One region of the Brevibacterium paucivorans genome, then DNA from elsewhere that is predicted to be linked to it. Evidence: predicted binding sites of a transcription regulator. Region 1 holds the regulator's gene; the other holds the start of a gene.
The links. The regulator HrcA, encoded in region 1, represses chaperone genes, less so after heat shock. The targets are predictions, from matches to a motif close to TTNGCACTCGNNNNNNNCGAGTGCNAA.
Positions count from the first base shown of each region.

Region 2: the regulator HrcA is predicted to act here: its motif matches at 4,159-4,185, upstream of groL (chaperonin GroEL).

Region 1 is NZ_JAFBCP010000001.1:2,228,357-2,235,684, forward strand. It holds gene hemW (radical SAM family heme chaperone HemW) at 1-633, shown strand, start outside; gene JOE56_RS10275 (DUF4870 domain-containing protein) at 688-1,374, opposite strand; gene JOE56_RS10280 (DUF3097 domain-containing protein) at 1,486-2,328, opposite strand; gene hrcA (heat-inducible transcriptional repressor HrcA) at 2,420-3,421, shown strand; gene dnaJ (molecular chaperone DnaJ) at 3,454-4,560, shown strand; gene JOE56_RS10295 (16S rRNA (uracil(1498)-N(3))-methyltransferase) at 4,557-5,321, shown strand; gene JOE56_RS10300 (PhoH family protein) at 5,380-6,318, shown strand; gene ybeY (rRNA maturation RNase YbeY) at 6,315-6,794, shown strand; gene JOE56_RS10310 (CNNM domain-containing protein) at 6,798-7,328, shown strand, end outside.
Region 2 is NZ_JAFBCP010000001.1:807,766-815,093, reverse strand. It holds gene JOE56_RS03825 (uracil-DNA glycosylase) at 1-639, opposite strand, end outside; gene JOE56_RS03830 (threonine/serine exporter family protein) at 1-35, shown strand, start outside; gene JOE56_RS03820 (aldehyde dehydrogenase family protein) at 771-2,237, shown strand; gene JOE56_RS03815 (DUF3263 domain-containing protein) at 2,398-2,649, shown strand; gene JOE56_RS03810 (LytR C-terminal domain-containing protein) at 2,653-3,633, shown strand; gene JOE56_RS03805 (cold-shock protein) at 3,913-4,116, shown strand; gene groL (chaperonin GroEL) at 4,322-5,950, shown strand; gene JOE56_RS03795 (sulfite exporter TauE/SafE family protein) at 6,022-6,774, shown strand; gene JOE56_RS03790 (hypothetical protein) at 6,921-7,328, shown strand, end outside.

The sequences.
Region 1 (7,328 bases):
GGGGAGTCGTTAGACGATTGGAAACGTAGCGTCGACGTCGCACTCGGGTGCGAGCCCGACCATATTTCGGCGTACTCCCTGATCGTTGAGCCGGGAACCAAAATGGGTGCTCAGGTCAGGCGAGGCGAGCTACCGATGCCCGATGAGGACGACTTGGCTGATAAATACGAATGGGCCAATTCCGCGTTTACCTCGGCCGGGCTGAACTGGTACGAGGTCTCCAACTGGTCGCGAACCGTCGACACTCGTTGCGAACACAACATGAGTTATTGGACAGGCGACGACTGGTGGGGTTTTGGGCCAGGCGCCCACTCACACATCGGCGGCGTTCGCTTTTGGAACGCAAAACACCCCCGTGCATGGGCAGGCCGGCTGGCACACGGGCATTCCCCAGCAGTTGGCCGAGAAGTGTTAGACGCTCCTACCCGGGAAGTCGAAAGGATTCTGCTGTTAGCGCGTGTGCGCGACGGTCTGACGCTCGACTCCTTACCGCACGATGCTCACAGCCTCATTGAACGGTTCGTGCGCATGGGGTACTTGCACGATGACAGCACCTATTTTTCGCCCACGCTTTCCGGTCGCCTCATGGTTGATTACATGGTGCGTGAACTCGTAGAGACGTTAGATACGTAAAGCGCCTGTACACCCTAAACGGTGTACAGGCGCTGAATCTGCAATACCTATTGCTTACTTGAAGATCGGGATGGCTACAGGAATCTTGTAGCCCTGGCCGTCCTTGGCTTTCAGAAGTGCCAGCAGTTCAAAGACCAGTGAGCCAATGAAGATCAGCGGTGTGAGGAACCCTCCAATTGCGATGAACGACAAAATTCCAGCGACGAAGTGCGCGAGCAACACCGTGATTTGGAAGTTGAGGGACTGCGCTGCGTGGTGACGCACAAACGGTGATTCGTCCTTCTTGATCACGTACAGGATTGCAGGTCCGACTACGCAGGTGAGGATTCCCAAGATGTGTACTAGGAGTCCCATGGTGCGGTCGTCATTGCTGGAGTTCCAGTAGGATTCGGATCCTGGTCCGTATGCGTTTTCGGGTAGCTCGGCATCCGCAGGCTGAGCCTGTGGGTATGGCTGACCCTGCTCGGTGTTCCCGTATGGCTGGCTCTGCCCAGTGTTTCCGTACTGCGGCGCACTCTGGTTCGCGCTCTCGTATTTGGGCTGTTCGTACTTTGGCTGCTGTTTTGGCTCGCCGTACGCGTCGCCATTCGCAGGAGCGTCTGCCGACTTGGGAGCTTCAGGAGCCTTAGGGGCTTCCGGAGCCTCGGCGTTGGGGTTGTTGGAGGCAGGCGATGACCCGAAACCTCCTGTTGGGTTCGAACCGAAGCTCGGTGGGCCGTCAGATCCGTGGGGATTCGTCATTTTTCTCCTAGAGGATGAAAACGTTCTCTGTCTCAGTATCTACTTTATGTGCACGAATGTGAAGAAAGCCGTAAGGGAATCCTGCTATGTGTGTAATGAATCCCCTACTGCTCAAGGGTCAACGGTGACAAAGTCGATGAGTTCTTCAACTCGACCCGACAGTGAGTGGTCCAGGTCGGCGATCGTGTTGACGCGCGACAGGATATGCGCCCACGCGCGCCCAGTGTCGCCTGGTTCGGTGTGGGGCCACCCCAGCCTGCGGCACACGCCTGTTTTCCAGTCCTCCCCGCGTGGCACGGTAGGCCATTCCTGAATGCCCACGCACTGTGGTTTCACGGCTTGCCAAATGTCGATGAATGAGTGCCCAATCACGTGAACGACCGGACCAAACCGTTCCTGCACGCGTTGAGCGATGCGGGTTTCCTTTGACCCAGACACGATGTGGTCGGCCAGAACGCCCACGCGATGCGAAGAGTCGGGTTGGAACTGTGCCAGTTTCTCTTCGAGGTCGTCCAGCCCGCCCAGTTCTTCGACGACCACGCCTTCGATACGCAGGTCGTCGCCCCAGATTTTCTCGACGAGTTGTGCGTCGTGTTTTCCTTCGACCCAGATACGGGAGCCGCGTGCCACGCGGGCGCGGGCGCCGGGAACGGCTACGGACCCCGAGGCGGTTCGCTGCGGGCGGGTAGGTGCAGTGGCCGTGGGGCGGGTGAGTTCGACTGGTTTGCCGTCGATCCAGAATCCTGGGCCCAGCGGGAAGCTTTGCACGTGACCGTTGCGGTCTTCGAGCCGTACTGCGAATCCGCCGGGGGCTTTTTCGATTCCCAGAATTGCGCCAACGAACCCGGTGCTCACTTCTTCAACGACCAGGCCACGTTGAGCCGGGACTTTCCGAGAGGTAGGGCGCCGGTGGGATCGTGGCCCGCCGGATAACACGTCTGATCCGTAGTTCATCACCCCATTACCCTAGAGGGCGTTTGGTTCCGCTGTCACCCCGGCGTAGAATTGGCACTCGACGACCTAGAGTGCCAGTGGAGGGGGATTCGTGAACGACGATCGGCGAAGTCGTGTCTTGCGCGCAATCGTCGAAGACTACGTTGCGACCAAGGAACCCGTGGGCTCCAAAGCGCTGGTGGAGCGCCACAGCTTGGGTGTTTCACCCGCCACGATTCGCAACGACATGGCCGCGTTAGAGGCACAGGGTCTCATCGCTCAACCGCACACGTCTGCCGGCCGCATTCCCACAGACAAGGGCTACCGCAAGTTCGTTGACACGATTGACGAAATCAAGCCACTTTCGGTTGCTGAGCGTCGTGCGATCTCGCGGATTCTGTCCCACCCCGTCGACATTGAAGACATGCTGGAGCGCACCGTGCGCTTGTTGGCCGACCTTACTTCGCAGGTCGCTGTCATCCAGTATCCGGTGCGTTCGCGCGAAAAGTTTCGACACCTCGAGCTCGTGGACTTAGGTGCCAACCGCCTGCTGGTCGTTTTCATCACCGACTCCGGTCAGGTGGATCAGCGCATCGTGGAGATGCGCACGGGCATCGACGAGTTTGAACTGGGCACCTTGCGCACCCTGTTTAACAGCGTGTTGGACGGGCGGGCGCTCGACGATGTGGCACCAGCCCTGCGGGTTCTGGACGTCCCCGCAACGCTGGCTGCCCCTGCGGCAACCGTCGCCGAGGTCGTTGCCGAGTTGGCCTCGGGACGCAGGCAAGAGCGGTTGGTGATGGCGGGAACGGCCAACCTGGCACGCTCCTCGGGCGGGATCTACGAACACGTAGCCCCGCTCCTTGAGGCGTTCGAAGAACAGGTGGTTCTGCTCAAGCTCCTCGCCCACATGAGTGCCGATGGAGTCAGTGTGAGCATTGGGCACGAAAACCCGGAGTCCCTGGCAACCACCTCGGTCATTGCAAGCAACTACGGAACTGAGGATTCCCGCGCCTCCCTGGCCGTGCTGGGACCCACCCGCATGGACTATCCCACCACGATTGCGGCCGTGCGCGCGGTTTCGCGCTACATTACGGTCATTTTGGACAAGTAGATTTTTCAACCCACAACTAGATGAGGACACACGTGAGCGATCACTACGAAACCCTGGGTGTTGCCCGCGACGCGAGTGCTGAGGAAATTAAGAAGGCCTACCGCAAGCTCGCACGTAAGTACCACCCGGACGTCAACCCCGGCCACGACGACGAGTTCAAAGCGGTATCGGTTGCCTATGAAGTCCTGTCTGACCCGCAGAAGCGACGCAACTACGACGCCGGTGGTGGCGAATACGGCCAGCCGGGAGCGTCGGGGTTCGGTGGCTTCTCGGACCTGTTCGACGCATTCTTTGGCGGTGGGGCCGGTGCCCAGCCAGGGCCGGCGTCGCGCAAACGCCCAGGTCGCGATGCGCTGGTGGGCGTGTCGATCGACTTGAAGACCGCAGTGTTCGGTGGAACGGAAGACGTTTCGGTAGTGACCGCCAAACTGTGCGACACGTGCCACGGAGACGGAACCCGCCCCGGGACTTCGCCACAGACCTGTTCGCTGTGTAACGGACAAGGTTCCGTGCAGCGGATGACCCGCACGCTCATGGGGCAGATGGTCACCAACCAGCCATGTAACAACTGTGGTGGTTACGGAACCATCATCGCCGACCCATGCCAGTCATGTAACGGCGACGGTCGCGTGCGTGCCGAAGAGACCTTGTCGGTCAAGATCCCAGCCGGTGTGAAGGACGGAACCCGCATTCTGCTGTCCGGTCGCGGTGAAGTAGGACCCGGTGGGGGTCCCGCTGGCGACCTGCACCTCGAAGTGGCCATCCGCGAACACCCCGTCTTTACCCGCGACGGCGACGACCTGCGTGCCACGGTCACGATTCCGATGACCGCAGCAGCCCTGGGAACCACCATTAGTCTTGAGACGTTTGACGGTGAACGCGAACTTGAAATCGCGCCGGGAACGCAGGTGGGAACCACCGAGACCCTGGCTGGTTTGGGCGTGGGGCGGCTGCGTCGCTCGTCCCGCGGTGACCTGCTGGTGACCATCAACGTTGAAGTGCCGTCCAAGCTCGATGCGAAACAGCGCGAACTTCTGGAACAGCTCGCCACCATGCGCGGTGAAACCAACCCGGACGTCAAACTGGGCAACACCCACCGCGGACCGTTCAGTCGTCTACGCGACCGGTTTAACCTGTGACACTTCCGGTTTTTCTCACGGAGACACCCTTGGCGGGTGCCAGCGGGACCATCACGGTGGGTCCCGAGGTCGCCGGCCACGCAGTGCGTGTGCGCCGCATGGGTGCGGGAGAAGAACTCGAACTCATCGACGGCACTGGGGTGCGCCTCCGGGGGACAATTCAGGAGGGCACCTCGGAGTCCCTGACGCTTAGCGTCACGGACGTGACGGAGGAACCCCAGCAACGACCTCGGCTGGTTCTTGTGCAAGCCCTAGCCAAGAACGACCGGGACATTCAAGCGATCGAAGCCGCCACCGAAGTAGGCGTGGATACGGTGATCCCGTGGGCCGCGCAACGGAGCATTGCAGACTGGCCGGCCAAAAAGGCTCACAAGATGGCTGCTAAGTGGGCCAACGTCCTCACCGCCGCCACGCTGCAGGCCCGGCGGGCCCGCGTGCCCGAACTGGGTGAGCTCATTCGGGGAACCGCTGTTACGCAACTCGTGACCCCCACATCACGTGTGATCGTCCTGGACGAAACCGAATCCAGCGGGCTGACGGAAGCGGTGAACGACCTCGGGGAGGGGAGCACTACCCGGGGGGACATCGATGAGATCGTGGTGATCGTGGGGCCCGAAGGCGGTATCACGCCTGCCGAGGTTGACGCGCTCGTGTCGGCGGGCGCCCGGACGGCTGTTTTGGGGCCTACCATTTTGCGGGCTTCTACGGCGGGTCCTGTCGCGCTGGCGATTGTGCAGACGTTGTTGGGGCGTTGGAAGTAGCCCGGGCTAGACTGGTGATAGCTCAACGAAAGGAAACACTCTGGAAACCGCACCCACTGTGCAGCTGACCATTCCCGATTCGATTGACCCCGTTGCACTTCTTGGCCCGGCCGATTCCAATCTCAAAACGCTCGAACGTCTAGAGCCTTCAGTCGACATTCTGGCGCGTGACCGGGGGCTGAGAATTCGCGGGCCGCAGGAAAACGTCGATGCGGTTGTCAAAACCGTGGGGCAGCTCAAGCGGTTAGTGGCTGCAGGGCAGCAGGTGACGTCCGGCACGGTTGAGCAAGTCCACGGCATGGAGCACGCCGAACCTGCGCAAGTACTTACGGACAACGTGGTGTCACACCGCGGGCGCACGGTCCGACCAAAGACGTTTGGCCAGCACGAATACGTCAACGCGATCCGTAAGCACACCATCACGTTTGGAATTGGTCCCGCGGGTACCGGAAAGACGTATTTGGCCATGGCCATGGCGGTGAATGCCCTGAGCCGAGGTGACGTCAAGCGCATCATTTTGACGCGCCCGGCCGTGGAAGCAGGGGAGAAGCTAGGGTTCTTGCCGGGGACGCTGGACGAAAAGATCGACCCGTATGTGCGCCCGTTGTACGACGCGCTTCACGACATGGTCGAACCCGAACGCATCAAAGGGTTATTAGAGTCGGGGATTATCGAAGTGGCACCGCTTGCGTACATGCGTGGGCGCACCCTTAACGACGCGTTCATTATTCTGGACGAAGCCCAGAACACCACACCTGAACAGATGAAGATGTTCCTCACACGTTTGGGCTTCCAATCACGCATGGTGGTGACCGGTGACATCAGCCAGATCGATTTGCCGGGATCGACCCCCAGCGGTCTGCGCATTGTGGCCAACATCCTCAAGGACGTCGACGACATCTGTTTCTTCAACCTCACGAGTAAAGACGTTGTCAGGCACCCGCTGGTAAGCAAGATCGTTGACGCGTATGACTCGCAGTCTGGTGGTGGGGCATGAGTATCGAACTGGGTAACGAAACCGAACATCAGGTTGATCTGGAACGGGTTCACGAGTGCGCCCGGTTCGCTCTGGACACGTTGAACGTTCACCCGGCCGTAGAGTTGTCCATCCGGTTTATCAGCGACGACGTCATGAGCGAACTCCACGACACGTGGATGGGGCTTCCCGGAACAACAGATGTCATGTCCTTTCCCATGGACGAACTCAAACCCGGACACGACGAACCGGGGGTGCTGGGTGACATTGTGATCAGCCCTTCGGTGGCAACAGAACAAGCCACCGCAGCGGGTCATTCCATGAGCGATGAAATTTACCTGCTCACGGTGCACGGAATCTTGCACCTGCTGGGGTACGACCACCATGAACCAGATGAGAAAGAAGAGATGTTCGCTCTTCAACGCAAGCTTCTGCTCATGTGGTTCGCCCAGATAGAACCCGGTCGCACACACGTTCCCGAACCCACAGAAGAGTAAACAGTGGACGTCTTTATCTATTTCGCGGTAGCGGTGGTGTGCGTTCTGCTCGCATCGGTTCTTGCCGCTGCCGACTCTGCTTTCAGCGTGGTATCGCACCACGAAATCCACGACGCCGCTGAAGACGGTGCGCGCGGTGGCGAACGCGCATTGAAGATCGTGCGTGAACTGCCCACACACATCAACGTGATCACGTTTGTGCGCCAACTCTTCGAAGCCAACGCAGTGGTGTTCATCGTGTGGGGGTATGTCGAAGTCTTAGGCGCCAACTGGAAAAGCCTACTGGCAGCCGCAGTGACCGGAAGTGTTGCCATCTTCGTCATCGCAGGGGTATCTCCACGCACCATTGGTCGACGCCGGTCACTGCCCGTGGCCCTGGCGCTCGCAGGCCCAGTGGCCGGTCTGCGCACCATGCTTGGCCCGCTTGCCCGCGTCCTGGTTTGGCTGGGCAACATGCTCACCCCGGACAGGGTGTACCGCGACGGTCCCTTTGTGACACAAGAACAGCTCCGCGACCTGGTCGAACGGGCCAGC
Region 2 (7,328 bases), 1.4 Mb from region 1:
ACCCTGATCCTGAAGAATCTGATTCGCTCGACTGAACGGCCGCGACCCAAAGAACCCGCGGGAAGCCGATAAAGGTGACGGGTGCGCCGACTCGATGGTGGGCACGTCCCCTAATTCGCGAGCCAGGGACTGCGCCTGCCGGCCCCACAAAATCGCAACCAGCGGACCACCTCGGCGAGCCAATACCCGGATTGCGTGATCAGTGATGTCCTCCCAGCCCGCGCCCCTATGCGACCCTGGGACGCCTGGCGAAACGGTGAGAACCCGGTTGAGGAGCATAACGCCTTGGCGCTGCCACGCCTGCAGGTCGCCGTGTTGGGCAGGTTCAACGCCGAGGTCGTCGTACAGTTCGCGGTAAATGTTGGCAAGGGAGCGGGGGAGAGGGCGGACGTGCGGGTCGACTGCGAACGACAGTCCAATGGGGTGGCCAACTGTGGGGTAGGGGTCTTGTCCCACAATGAGAACCTTGACGTTGGCCAGGGGCTCTTCAAAGGCACGGAAAACCGCGTTCCCGGCAGGCAGATAGCCACGGTCCTGGGCGATCTCAGCGCGCAAGAAGTCGCCCATGCGGGCGATCTTGTCTGCTACAGGTTCCATTGCGTGGGCCCAGTCGGGGGCCATGATGTCAGTCAGAGCCATATTCTCGAGCCTAGTGCAGGGCGCACAGCCCGTGTGCAAATTTTTCGGGTGTGAAGATCGTGGGCTGATGTGTCGCGCGTCACTCAGTGTCGCTATGCTGGCTGGGAGGTTTATCCAACGAAAGGATCGACATGGCTGATTTCCCTCAGGCACAAGACTGGCAGATGTTCATTGGTGGCGAATGGGTTGAAGCGGTTGACGGTGACCGTTCAAACGTCATCACTCCCATTGACCGCAACCAGGTCATTGCAACCGTTCCTAACGGAAAAGCTGAAGACGCTGATGTAGCGGTCAAAGCAGCCCGCGCCGCGTTCCCCGCATGGTCACAGTTGCACTTTAAGGAACGCCAGAAGTTGCTCACCCAGTGTGCCGATGCACTTGAGGAAGCATCTGAGGATCTCGCTCAGCTCACTGCCTTGGACACCGGTAACGCGGTTCGCACGCAGGCCCGCCCAGAAACCAACATCCTCGTGGACCTGTTCCGCTACTTTGGTGGAGTTGCAGGCGAAGTGAAAGGCAATACCCTGCCAACGGGGCCAGATCAGTTGCAGTTCACCAAGCGTGTGCCACTCGGTGTTGTTGCCGGTATTCTTCCGTGGAACTCGCCACTCATGATCGCCGCGTTCAAAACCCCTGCAGCTTTGGCTGCTGGAAACACGATTGTTCTTAAGTGTGCAGAAGACGCCCCACTGACGATTCTGCGAATGGCTCAGGTGATTGGCGACATCCTCCCAGCTGGTGTTCTCAACGTTGTCACGGGTAAGGGATCGGTCATTGGTGAAGCGCTCACGCAGCACCCTGACGTCGACAAGGTGTCCTTCACCGGTTCCACTGGCGTGGGTCGCCATGTTGCCGAGGTGGCAGGCTCCCGGCTCGCTCACTCGTCTATGGAGTTGGGCGGTAAGAGCCCCAACCTCGTGTTCCCCGACGCAATGTCGGACGAGGTTCTGGATCAGGTATTGCTGTCGACACGTTTTGCACGTCAGGGGCAGTCTTGCACCATGGGCTCGCGTCTGTTCATCCACGCTGACATCTACGACGAATTCTTGGGCAAGCTCGTTGAGCGCATCAAGGGCATGAAGGTCGGTGACCCACGCGACGAGTCGTCCGACATCGGATGTGTGATCAACGAAAAGCAGTATGACCAGATCGCGCAGTACATTGAAATCGGTCGCTCTATGGAGGGTGTGGACGTCGCATATGACGGCAGCGACTCTTTGGAGGTTGGTGAGCCTGGTTTCTACCACGCACCTGTTGTGTTCGCGAACGCCAAGAACGACTGGCAGACCAGCCGCGAAGAGATTTTTGGCCCGGTTCTTTCGGTCATCCGATTCGAAACCGAAGAAGAAGTCATTGCTATGGCAAACGACTCCGACTACGGACTTGCAGCATACGTGTTCACCAAGGACATCGACCGTGCGTTGCGCGTAGCTAACGCAATTGAATCCGGTTGGGTCCAGGTCAACCAGGGCGGTGGCCAGCAGGTCGGTCAGTCCTACGGTGGTATGAAGACCTCTGGATTTGGACGCGAGGCTTCGCTAGAAGGAATGCTTGAAGGCTTCACCCAGATCAAGCAGATCAACGTAGCGATTCGCTGAACTTCACCCGCGGACACTCACTGTGCCAATGGTGGGTGAGAACGACCTCGGCGAGACAGAAACGGGAGTGCATAGCACTCCCGTTTCTTCTTCCCTCGAAGTGTCTGAAATGCGTGCCGGTCAATGGTGGGTAGAATAGCGCGCAGTGAAGGAAGGTGACATGGAGTCTGAGAAGCTTAGTGAGCTCGAGCAGAAGGTGCTCGAATTCGAGCGGCAGTGGCACACTCTGGGTGGTGTCAAGGAGCATGCGATCCGAGAACAGTTCAACATGAGCTCTACCGGATACTTCCAGATTCTGAACTCACTTTTGGATAACCCGCACGCGTATGAGCAAGACCCTATTTTGATCAAACGCCTCCGTCGAATCCGGGACGGACGCCAGCGTGATCGAGCACAGAGGATGGCCCGTTAAAACATGACCAAATACCCACGAGACGAATTCGACTCCATCGTTCCTTCGGGGCGAAAGGGAGCGCACCGTCGCCAATCGAGTGGTATGAGTCAGACGGCAGCGATTTCGCTTATTGCCGTTCTGGCGGTCGTCGCTCTTGTACTCGTGATCGGCGCAGTGCGGATCATTGGTTCTTCTGCCGTTGACCCCGAAGAGCAGACGGCTGAGCCTGCAAACAGTGAAACCGAAACACCGGCACCTACCGAAACTACGGTCGATGTCAAGGAGCACTCGGGTACTGTGCAGGTGCTCAACGCATCTGGTGTGACCGGTGCTGAAAAAGAGATCGCAAAGAAGATCGAAGACGCCGGGTGGAAGGATGTCAAGACGGAGCCTGGACGGTCAGCTTCGTCGACGTCGGTGGTGTACTACGCGGACGATTTTGAGGAAGAAGCCAAAGAGCTGGCCGAACTCATCGGAGTAGAAGAAGTCGAGTCCAGCTCCGAATACAGCACGGACATCACCCTGTTGCTGAACTCGGATATTGCCAAAAACGCGGGTTCGGAAGAGCCCTCTGACGAGACTAGTAGTGGATCTGGCGAGGGCGCCGGTGAAGACACTGATGGGGTGGCCAATAGTCGCACAGGTGGCGGGTCGGGAAGTGGATCCAGCGGTCGTTCTGGCGACAGGTCCGGTGGGGCTGGTCGCGACTCTGGTGATCGCTCCGGCGGCAAATCCCGTAGCGGGTCTGGTCGCGACTCTGGTGATCGCTCTGGCGGCAAATCCCGTAGCGGGTCTGGTCGCGACTCCGGTGGCCGTTCTGGCGACAGGTCCGGTGGGGCTGGTCGCGACTCCGGTGGTGGAGGAAGCGACCAATCTGACGGCTCTGACGGTGGAGCTGGTGATCAATCCGGTGGTGGATCCGACGGCGGCGATCAGTCCGGTGGCGAAGCCGACGGCGGTGCTGGTGACCCGTCTGGTGAAGAAGCCGGCGTTAGTGAATAAACACGTGGGGCATGTTCGGTTATTGCACACGCCGTGTTGAAAAATTCTTTCTGTGCATTTTCCTACGAGGATCGACGCTACGTGTCGCATCTGCGTGAAAAATTAGGGCCCTTGTGTTGTTTTGCGTCTTTGGCGATATTTCCTTTGGATATATGGGCGCAAATGTGTGGAGCTAACAGGGCATAAATACGCTGCGACCTGCAAAAACATTGGTTAAACCTCTGTAGTATCGGGAGTGCTACACGTACGCAACGAAGCAATACACAGTTGGAGATGACAATGACGCAGGGAACGGTCAAGTGGTTCAACGCTGAAAAGGGCTACGGGTTTATCACCGTTGACGACAGCGACCAAGACATCTTCGTGCACTACTCGGAGATCCAGATGGATGGATATCGTTCACTGCAAGAAGGCCAGCAGGTTGAGTTCAACGTAGGACAGGGCGACAAGGGCCCGCAGGCTGAAGCTGTTACGCCCCTCTAAACGCGATTTTCATAGACTTTCGGGCGCCTCAGGCGTTCTGCATTTGCACTCGATGGTGGAGAGTGCTAAATCTAGACGTGGCAAGCACTGAGTGCAGATGAGGGTTTGTTAAACCGAAGAAGGGAATCGGTTAGATAAACCCCGCCGTCGCGGGCTCTGTATGACGTGAACATAAGCCACCCGCACAGGGAGGATGCTCGCCACTATGGCAAAGCTCATTGCATTTGACGAAGAAGCTCGTCGTGGCCTCGAGACTGGTTTGAACACCCTGGCTGATGCAGTCAAGGTGACGCTGGGACCCCGCGGTCGCAACGTTGTGCTGGAAAAGAAGTGGGGCGCACCGACGATTACCAACGACGGTGTCTCCATTGCTAAGGAAATCGAGCTCGAAGACGCTTACGAAAAGATCGGCGCCGAGCTGGTTAAGGAAGTAGCGAAGAAGACTGACGACATCGCTGGTGACGGTACGACTACCGCTACGGTTCTCGCTCAGGCTCTGGTGCGTGAAGGTCTGCGTAACGTCGCGGCCGGTGCTGACCCACTGAGCCTCAAGCGCGGAATCGAAAAGGCTGTCGAAGCAGTCACCAAGGTTCTTCTCGAAACCGCTAAGGACGTCGAAACCAAGGAGCAGATCGCTGCTACCGCTGGTATTTCGGCTGGTGACCCTGCAATTGGTGAACTGATCGCCGAAGCTATCGACAAGGTCGGTAAAGAAGGCGTTGTCACCGTTGAAGAATCCAACACCTTTGGTCTTGAGCTTGAGCTCACTGAAGGTATGCGCTTCGACAAGGGCTACATCTCCGGATACTTCGTCACCGACGCCGAGCGTCAGGAAACGGTTCTCGAAGACCCATACATCCTGATCGTCAACTCCAAGATCTCGAACGTGAAGGACCTTCTGCCGGTTCTGGAGAAGATCCAGCAGTCCGGTAAGCCTCTTCTGATCATCGCAGAAGACGTTGAAGGTGAAGCACTCGCAGTTCTGGTTGTCAACAAGATCCGCGGAACCTTCAAGTCGGTTGCTGTTAAGGCTCCTGGCTTTGGTGACCGCCGTAAGGCTCAGCTGGCTGACATCGCGATCCTCACCGGTGGTCAGGTCATCGCGGAAGAAGTTGGTCTCAAGCTCGAGAACGCGACCCTGGACCTTCTGGGTACCGCACGCAAGGTTGTTGTCACCAAGGACGAAACCACGATCGTGGAAGGTGCTGGAGACTCCGACGAGATTGCGGGTCGCGTAGCTCAGATCCGCCAGGAGATCGAAAACTCCGACTCCGACTACGACCGCGAGAAGCTCCAGGAGCGTCTGGCGAAGCTCGCTGGTGGTGTCGCAGTCATCAAGGCTGGTGCTGCTACCGAGGTTGAGCTCAAGGAACGTAAGCACCGTATTGAGGACGCTGTCCGCAACGCTAAGGCAGCCGTTGACGAAGGTATCGTCGCCGGTGGTGGTGTTGCTCTGATCCAGGCAGGCAAGAAGGCATTCGACACCCTCTCGCTTGAAGGTGACGAAGCAACCGGTGCCAACATTGTGAAGGTCGCGATCGACGCGCCTCTCAAGCAGATCGCAACGAACGCAGGTCTGGAGCCTGGCGTCGTAGCTGAAAAGGTCCGCGGTCTGGAAGACGGCCACGGTCTGAACGCAGCAACCGGCGAATACGTCGACCTGCTTGCTGAAGGAATTAACGACCCTGTTAAGGTGACGCGTTCAGCACTGCAGAACGCTGCATCGATTGCAGGTCTGTTCCTCACCACCGAAGCAGTTGTGGCTGACAAGCCTGAGCCTGCACCTGCGGCTCCTGCTGACCCAACTGGTGGTATGGGTGGCATGGACTTCTAGTCCGTAACCGCTCGTCTCAGATGTGGCCCTCTACCGCTCGGTAGAGGGCCACATTGGGTTACAGTGGGCGAATGACTCTTGCCATTTTTGTGATCTGTAGCACCGCCTTTGTGGGCGCGCTCTTACAGCGGATGGCAGGCATGGGGTTTGCGTTGGTCTCGGGGCCATTCATTGTTCTCGTTCTTGCCCCAATTCCGGGCGTTGTGCTGGTGAATATCTTGGGCGCGTTGTCGTCCGTCATTGTGTTCGCTCGAACGTGGCGAAATGTCCACTGGAGGCAGTCAGGTGTGCTCATAGCGGGCGCTCTTGCTGGTACGTTCCCGGGTGCCTTGCTCGCAAACAGTATGCCCAGCTCCTGGCTCCACGTGTTCATCGGTGTGTTGATTGTGGGCTCACTTGCGACGTCGCTGTATCTGAGCCGAATCTTCGACCCCATCAAGTTTTGTTCGCGAAACGCCTTCCTGTTTGGTGCCGGTGCGGGTGTGATGAACGCGTCGGCCGGCATGGGCGGGCCGTTCTTGAGTTCCTACGCCGTGCTTACACGGTGGCAACAGATCGCTTTTGCTGCGTCCATCCAGCCGGTCTTCATCACGGTTGGGATGGCGTCGGTTGCGAGCAAAATGGTTTTGGAGGAGTCGGCGTGGCCGCAGTTGGCTCCCGAGGTGTGGCTCGCCGTGGTTGCCGCGTTGTTAGTTGGCCAGGTGGTCGGTGATTTCGGTTCGCGTAAGGTTCCGGTGCAGTTTTCCCGTGTGGTCATGTTGTCTTTAGCAATGCTGGGTGGTGTTCTCACCATCATCAAGGGCTGTGCTGAACTCACAAGTTAGAAAGTACGCGCGGGCAAAGGCGTCGCTCGCATACCTCTTACCCGCTCAAATAGTGGTGAAACACCTGGTAGAACTCAGCTTGTGCTCAGAGTGATTCGCGATAATAGTGACACTCAATTAAGGTCTCATCCCCTGAAAGGGTTTGAATGCTTTACGTGTTTCTTGTTTTGCTCGCGGTGACGTTCGTGGGCGCGTTTATGATTCACCGATCAAATAAACAACAGGAACACGCTCGTGCGCAGGCAGCCTTGGAAGCAGTGAAGAAAACCGCTCACGAAGATGTGACTGAGTTTGGCGAGGAAGTCGCGTACTTGGACACCATTACTGCAGGTGTTGAGCTGAACGAAGGTGGTCGTCAGGACTACCAGCGTGCTCTGAATGCGTATGAAACGGCAAAGGAAACCTTGGAGCGGGTCAAAGACCCGGAAGCCATTAAACATGTCACGGAGGCGCTGGAGGACGGCCGGTATGCGGCCAGTTGTGTCCGGGCTCGCGTTGACGGGAAGCCCCTACCCACTCGAACCCCGCCGTGCTTTTTCAACCCGCAACACGGC